2 regions of the Nonomuraea antimicrobica genome follow, and region 2 is predicted to be linked to the other one. Evidence: riboswitches for the same ligand, from Rfam matches in the RefSeq annotation. Region 2 holds a riboswitch; the other holds the start of a gene.
What was found. Region 2 has a riboswitch for glycine ahead of gcvT (glycine cleavage system aminomethyltransferase GcvT). Riboswitches for the same ligand answer to the same signal wherever they lie in the genome.

Region 1: another riboswitch for glycine. It lies ahead of gcvP (aminomethyl-transferring glycine dehydrogenase); the one in region 2 lies ahead of gcvT (glycine cleavage system aminomethyltransferase GcvT).

What each region holds. Positions count from the first base shown of each region.
Region 1 is NZ_BAAAZP010000144.1:39,822-43,698, reverse strand. It holds gene gcvP (aminomethyl-transferring glycine dehydrogenase) at 1-1,652, opposite strand, end outside; glycine riboswitch at 1,835-1,933, opposite strand; gene ABD844_RS35785 (MerR family transcriptional regulator) at 2,348-2,968, opposite strand; gene ABD844_RS35780 (bifunctional nuclease family protein) at 3,116-3,586, opposite strand; gene ftsR (transcriptional regulator FtsR) at 3,719-3,877, opposite strand, start outside.
Region 2 is NZ_BAAAZP010000103.1:61,002-64,878, forward strand. It holds gene ABD844_RS29870 (3-oxoacyl-ACP reductase) at 1-191, shown strand, start outside; gene ABD844_RS29875 (gamma-glutamyl-gamma-aminobutyrate hydrolase family protein) at 203-898, shown strand; glycine riboswitch at 981-1,078, shown strand; glycine riboswitch at 1,083-1,167, shown strand; gene gcvT (glycine cleavage system aminomethyltransferase GcvT) at 1,210-2,295, shown strand; gene gcvH (glycine cleavage system protein GcvH) at 2,292-2,681, shown strand; gene ABD844_RS29890 (L-serine ammonia-lyase) at 2,740-3,877, shown strand, end outside.

The sequences.
Region 1 (3,877 bases), on a different contig from region 2:
GCATCGTAGCCGGTCACCTCGGCCAGCCAGCTCTCCAGCGTGCCGATCAGGTCGCGGTAGCCCTCGGCCTGGTCGGCCGGCGCGTACGGGTGGATGGCCGCGAACTCGGGCCAGGTGATCGGCTCCATCTCGGTGGTCGCGTTCAGCTTCATCGTGCAGGAGCCGAGCGGGATCATCGAACGGTCGAGCGCGATGTCCTTGTCCTGCAGTTTGCGCAGGTAACGCAGCATCGCGGTCTCGGAGCGGTGGCTGTGGAAGACCGGGTGGGTCAGGTACGCGCTCTCGCGCCGCAGCGTGCCGGGCAGCGCGTCGGGGGCGTTCCCCGCGTCGACCTCGCCGCCGCCGATCACCCCGAAGGCGGCCCACACCTTGGCCACCTCGGCGGCGCCGGTCTTCTCGTCGCAGGCGACGGAGACGTGGTCGGCGTCCACCTGCCACAGGTTGACGCCCCGCTCGACGGCGGCGGCGACGACCTCGGCGGCCCGGCCGGGCACGCGGGCCAGCACGGTGTCGAAGAACTCGCCGTGCACGACCTCCACGCCCGCGCCGCGCAGCCCTTCGGCCAGGGCGGTGGCGTGGCGGTGCACGCGGTGGGCGATGCGGCGCAGGCCGTCGGGGCCGTGGTAGACGGCGTACATGCTGGCGATGACGGCCAGCAGGACCTGCGCGGTACAGATGTTGCTGGTGGCCTTCTCGCGGCGGATGTGCTGCTCGCGGGTCTGCAGGGCCAGGCGGTAGGCGGGGTCGCCGTCGGCGTCCACCGACACGCCCACCAGGCGGCCGGGGAGCTGGCGCTGCAGCCCCTCCCGCACGGACATGAACGCCGCGTGCGGCCCGCCGTACCCGAAGGGCACCCCGAACCGCTGCGAGGACCCGATCGCGATGTCGGCGCCCAGCTCGCCGGGGGCGGCCACCAGCGTCAGGGCCAGCAGGTCGGCGGCGGCCACGACGAGCGCCCCGGCCTCATGGGCGGCAGCGGCCACGGCGCGGAAGTCGCGCAGCCGCCCGGACGCGCCCGGGTACTGCACGAGCAGGCCGAAGCACTCGGGCAGGTCCCCGTCGAGCGAGTGCTCCACGAGCCGGATGCCGAGCGGCTCGGCCCTGGTGGCGAGCACGGCCTTGGTCTGGGGCAGCGCGTCGGCGTCCACCACGAACACGTCGCTCTTCGACCGGCCGGCCCGGTGGGCCAGCGTCATGGCCTCGGCCGCGGCCGTGCCCTCGTCCAGCAGGGACGCGCCCGCCACGGGCAGGCCGGTCAGGTCGGAGACGACGGTCTGGAAGTTCAGCAGCGCCTCGAGGCGGCCCTGCGAGATCTCCGGCTGGTACGGGGTGTAGGCGGTGTACCAGCCCGGGTTCTCCAGCAGGTTGCGCCGGATGACGGCGGGCGTCACGGTGTCGTGATAGCCCAGGCCGATCATGGAGGTGAGCACCCGGTTGCGCCCGGCCAGCGCGCGCAGCTCGGCGATGGCCTCGGCCTCGCCGATCGCGGCGGGCAGCCGGAGCCGGTCCTTGGCCCTGATGGCCTCGGGCACGGCCACCGCCACCAGGTCCGCGACGGATTCGAAGCCGACGGCCTCGAGCATGCGCTGCTGCTCGGACTCCGACGGCCCGATGTGCCTGGACGAGAACGGCGGAGCTGACAGATCGGTCATGGGGTGTGCCTCCCGAGGCTTATGGAGACCGGCGCCAGGGCGCGGGCGAGTGCCGGATCTCCCCCTCTGTCAGCGCGGGCCCGCGATGTGCACGGTGCCGCGACCTGAGAGCTTCACCCCGCGGTAGGGCTTGCACCGTCGGTGAGGCACGCCTGGCGGGCGCGCCTGCTTTCCAGAGTTGCCTCGCCCGAGCGGTACAGATGCCTGAGAGATTCCGGGGAGGGTTGCTCCTTCGGCGCCCCGGCGCCCTGGGGGCCCGGGGACTCTCCCGCACGGGGTCGTCAGCCTTGCTGTCCTAGATTACTACGGTAAGCCGCGATTGCCGCTCACCGCACCGCATGCCCCCTTCCGCACGTCGCAAAGTCTTTGCCGTGAGGCGGAGGTCACGGGCACGAAACCCGTCAGGCGCTCCGGAGCGACGGACGCGGCCCGCCTCGGGCGGGCCCTCAAGAGCCGTGGGTCATGGGAGCGCGGTGTGGCGGGTGCGGCCGGGGTGGCGGGAGTTTCGCGGTGGCCGGGCTGCGCCAGGTGTGGCCGGGCTGTGCCCTGTACGGCCGGGCTGTGCCATGTGACGTGGCATGGAGGCCGGTGAGGCGCTCGGCGCCGGTGCGGAAGGCGCCTACGGGGGCGGCGGCGCCCCGGGCGCGAGGCCCCGTCCAGGCGCGGGAGGGGCCGTCGAAGAGGGTCGGAGGCGCCTAGCCGATGCGCCGGGCGCGGCGGCGACGGGCGAGCTCGTCAGCGGGATGGTCGGCCGGGACGGTGTCCTCGACCGCCGCGCGTTCCCCCGGCAGCTCCGCGAGGGAGCCCTCGACCTCGCGCCAGACCCGCCCGAGCGCGATGCCGAACACGCCCTGGCCGCCCTGGAGCAGGTCGATCACCTCGTCGGCCGAGGTGCACTCGTAGACGCTGACGCCGTCGCTCATGAGCGTGATCTGCGCGAGGTCGGCGACCCCGCGGTCACGCAGGTGCTGGACGGCCGTACGGATCTGCTGCAGGGACACCCCGGTGTCGAGCAGCCGCTTGACGACCTTGAGCACCAGGATGTCGCGGAAGCTGTAGAGCCGCTGGGAGCCGGAGCCGTGGGCGGCTCTTATCGTGGGCTCCACCAGGCCCGTGCGCGCCCAGTAGTCGAGCTGCCTGTAGGTGATGCCGGCCGCCGCACAGGCCGTCGGCCCGCGGTAGCCGATGTCGTCCGGCACCGCCGCTGGCTGCTCGTCGAAGAGCAGACCCTGCTCCCCGGCACGCTGCCGCGCGCTCTCGCGCCGCACCGGATCTTCCTGGCCGGCCGTCTTTCCCTCGCCGCTGCTGACCGCCACGCGGACCTCCGGCTTTCTCTCATCCCGCGGCCTGATCTGGGGGTTCGTAAAGGGCGACCACGGGTTTCACTTGCACCGTAGGACCGTGACCATGCTCAGTCAACGATCCGGCTCGGCGCGTCGTGAAGCGTAAATGCACTGAAATACCTACCCCGCCCTGCCGAAGTCTTCGGGAGTGATCGTGTCAAGGAACTCCCTGAACTTCTCCACCTCGTCCTCCTGGTCGTCGGGGATGATCACCCCGGCCTCCTGGACGACCTCTTCGCTGGCGAAGATGCGCGCCCCGGTGCGCAGGGCGAGCGCGATCGAGTCGGACGGCCGCGCGCTCACCTCGACCCCGTTGGAGAACACCAGATCGGCGAAGAAGATGCCGTCGCGCAGGGCGACGATGTTGACCGCGCGCAAGCCGACACCCAGCGCGCTCAGCACGTCTCGGAAGAGATCGTGCGTCAGCGGCCTCGGCGGCGGCTCCTCAGCCTGGGCCAGGGCGATGGCCGTGGCCTCTGTCATGCCAATCCATATAGGAAGGAACCGCTCCCCGTGAGCCTCCTTGAGCAAGACGATCGGCTGATTTGTGGGCATTTCTACTCGAACGCCCACGACCTCCATCTGCAACACGGGCTGCTCCGTATTCCTGACCGGTCACCCGGCACAGCTCTTCGATCATCGCTTCTGTTGACTGGCTACTGCACTTCAACGTAACACCCAGCGGGCCTGGAATGCGCCCTCGCCTCCCAGCCCGCTACGGTCTCAGCGCCCCAGGACCGATCGGACACCCGTCCGCACAAGGGATGCGTGCAGGTCGAGCAGGAGCGTGGACAGCTCTCTGGCGACCTCGTCGGCCTCGCCGATGGCCCCCGGGGCGCGCCGTTTGAGAATGGGCGCGACGGCCTGCTCGACCAGCCCCGC
Region 2 (3,877 bases):
GCGAACTGTTCGCCAAGGACCCGGAGCGGGCGCAGCGGCGGCTGGTGCACGTGCCGGTGGGCCGCTTCGCCGAGGCGTCGGAGATCGCGGCCGCGGTGGCGTTCCTGGCCAGCGACGACGCCTCGTTCATCACGGCCAGCGAGTTCCTGGTGGACGGCGGCATCTCCGGCGCCTACGTCACGCCGCTGTAGAGGGGGTCGCGATGCGGCGTCCGGTCATCGGCATCACGTGTTACGTCGAGTCCGCCACGTTCACGGTGTGGCGGGACACGACCGCCGCGCTGCTGCCGTACGCGTACGTGGAGCAGGTCGTACGGGCCGGCGGGCAGCCGGTCCTGCTGCCTCCGGCGGGCGAGCCCGCCTCGGTCGTACGGGGTCTCGACGGGCTCATCCTGGCCGGCGGCGGCGACATCGACCCGGCCAGGTACGGCGCGGAGCCACAAGAGCAAACCGGCTATATCCGCAAATTTCGCGATGAGGCCGAATTCTCGCTGCTCGCGACGGCCCTCGACGGCGGCCTGCCCTACCTGGGCATCTGCCGCGGCCTCCAGGTGCTCAACGTGGCCCTCGGCGGGACCCTCCACCAGCACCTTCCCGACGTGGTCGGGCACACCGGCCACTGCCCGGGCCCCGGCCAATTCGGCGATCTGCCGATCGTCCCCGTCCCCGGCACCCGCCTGGCCGAGGCGCTGGGCGCGGACCCGGTGACCGTGCCCCACTACCACCACCAGGCCGTCGACCGCCTCGCCCCCGGCCTGACCGTCACGGCCACCACCGCCGACGGCACGATCGAGGCCGTGGAGCCGGGCTCCCCCGGCCCGTTCACGATGGCGGTGCAGTGGCATCCGGAGGCGGCTGAGGACCACGCGCTGTTCGAGGCTCTCGTCAGGGCCTGCTGACCGTCCCGCGCACGGAGCCACCGAGCGGCCGCGCGACGCGACAAGAGCCCCGTAACGGCACTAGGCTGGCGGACATCACCGGCGAAACCGTGCGGGAGAGAGCCCTGACAGCCGGTCAGGGCCCCTGAAGGAGCAAGCCCTCCCCGCGAACCTCTCAAGGCAAAGGACCGCACGGCCACGGTGTCTCTGGAAAGCAGGTCCCTGGCGGCCTCGCCGAAGGTGAAAGTCCGGCAAAAGTCGGGCGAAGCTCTCAGGCACCGATGACAGAGGGGGAGGATGCTGGCATCCACTCCTGTCCTGAGGTGCGACAAATGTCCAGACCGACACCGCTACGCGACGTTCACGAGAGCCTCGGCGCCACGCTCACCGACTTCGCGGGATGGCTCATGCCGCTCCGCTACGGCAGCGAGTCCGCGGAGCACAGGGCCGTCCGCGAGGCGGCCGGGCTGTTCGACCTCTCCCACATGGGCGAGATCTTCCTGACCGGGCCGCAGGCCGGCGAGGCGCTCGACTACGCCCTGGTCGGACACCTGTCGGCACTCGCTCCCGGGCGGGCCCGCTACACCATGATCGTCGACGAGCGGGGCGGGGTGCTCGACGACCTCATCGTCTACCGGCTCGGGGACGACGAGTACATGGTCGTGGCGAACGCCTCGAACTACGAGAAGGTCGGGACCGAGCTGACGAACCGCGCGAAGGCGTACGACGTGGTGGTCGAGGACCGCTCCGAGCAGTACGCGCTGATCGCCGTCCAGGGGCCCCGCGCCCAGGAGATCCTCGCCACGCTCACCGACGCCGACCTCGACGGCCTCAAGTACTACGCGGGCCTGCCCGGCCTGGTGGACGGACGGCAGGCGCTCATCGCCCGCACCGGCTACACCGGCGAGGACGGGTTCGAGCTGTTCGTCGCCAACCAGGACGCGGTGCCGCTCTGGCACGCGCTCGTGGCGGCCGGCGAGCCGTACGGGCTCAAGCCGGCGGGCCTGTCCAGCCGCGACACGCTCCGGCTGGAGGCCGGCATGCCGCTGTACGGCAACGAGCTGAGCGCGCGGCTCACCCCGTTCGACGCGGGGCTGGGCAGAGTGGTGAAATTCGACAAGCCCGGCGACTTCGTCGGCAGGGCGGCGCTGGAGGCGGTCAAGGACGACCGGCCACGGCGCCGGCTCGTCGGCCTGGTCGCGCGGGGCCGCCGGGTGCCGCGCCACGGCTACCCGGTGACCAAAGACGGCGTCGTCGTCGGCGAGGTCACCAGCGGTGCGCCTTCCCAGACCCTGGGGAAGCCCATTGCCATGGCCTACGTCGACACCGGCGCCGAATCAGGCCTGGCCGTGGACATCCGGGGCAGCCAAGAGCCTATGGACCTGGTCGAGCTGCCCTTTTACAGGAGGAACAAGTGAGCAACATCCCTGACGACCTGAGCTACACCAAGGAGCACGAGTGGGTACGCGGTGTCGAGGACAGCGTCACCGTGACCATCGGCATCACGGCCTTCGCCGCCGAATCCCTTGGTGACGTCGTCTTTGTGCAGCTCCCCGACGTCGGCTCGAACGTCGAGTCGGGTGACTCGGTCGGCGAGGTGGAGTCCACCAAGTCGGTGAGTGAGATCTACACGCCCGTCGGCGGCGAGGTCGTCGAGGTCAACCAGGCCGTAGTTGACGATCCCAGCCTGGCCAACAGCGACCCGTACGGCGACGGCTGGATGTTCAGGGTACGCGTGGAGGGCGACCCCGGCGACCTGCTCACGCCCGAGGAGTACGCCGCCTTCACCTCGGACGGCTCCTGACCCTTTTGCGCCGGGGCCCGTGATCCGGGCCCCGGCCCTGCCTGAAAGGCGCCCATCAATGGCGATCAGCGTCTTCGACCTCTTCAAGATCGGCATCGGCCCGTCCAGCTCCCACACGGGCGGCCCGATGGCCGCCGCGCACAAGTTCGCCCGCGGACTGCACCACGACGGCCTGCTCGACCGGGTGGCGCACGTCGAGGCCATCCTGTACGGCTCACTCGGCCTGACCGGCAAGGGCCACGGCAGCGACAAGGCCGTGCTGCTCGGCCTGTCCGGCGAGAAGCCCGAGCTGGTGGACGTCGACACCGTGGACGCCCGCGTCGCCGCCATGCGCGAGTCGGGCACCGTCAAGCTCTACGGCACGCACGAGATCCCCTTCGTCGTCGGCGAGCACCTCGTCTTCGAACGCAAGATCTCGCTCCCCGAGCACCCGAACGGCATGCGCTTCACCGCCTACGACGCCTCCGGCGAGCGCCTGCGGGAGAAGGTCTACTTCTCGGTCGGCGGCGGTTTCGTCGTGGACGAGAAGGCCACCGGCGCCGACCGCATCAAGCCTGACGACACCGTTCTCCCCTACCCCTTCACCACCGGCGAGGAGCTGCTCAAGCACTGCTCGAACACCGGTCTGTCGATCTCCGCGCTGATGCTGGAGAACGAGCGGGCGTTCGGCCGCACCGAGGCCGAGATCCGCGCGGGCCTGCTGCACCTGTGGCAGGTCATGTCCGAGTGCGTACGCCGCGGCATCTCCAAGGAGGGCGTGCTCCCCGGCGGCCTGAAGGTCAAGCGCCGCGCCAACCAGCTCCACCGCCGCCTGCAGTCGGAGCCGGCCGAGAAGGACCCGTTGCAGGCCATCGACTGGGTGACGCTGTTCGCGCTGGCGGTCAACGAGGAGAACGCCGCCGGTGGCCGCATCGTCACCGCCCCCACCAACGGCGCCGCCGGCATCATCCCGGCCGTGCTGACCTACTACACCCGTTTCATCCCCCACGCCGACGACGAGGGCGTCATCCGCTTCCTTCTGACGGCCGGCGCGATCGGCGTGCTGTTCAAGGAGAACGCCTCGATCTCGGGCGCGGAGGTGGGCTGTCAGGGCGAGGTGGGCTCGGCCTGCTCGATGGCCTCGGCCGGCCTCACGGAGGTCCTCGGGGGCACGCCGGAGCAGGTGGAGAACGCGGCCGAGATCGGCATCGAGCACA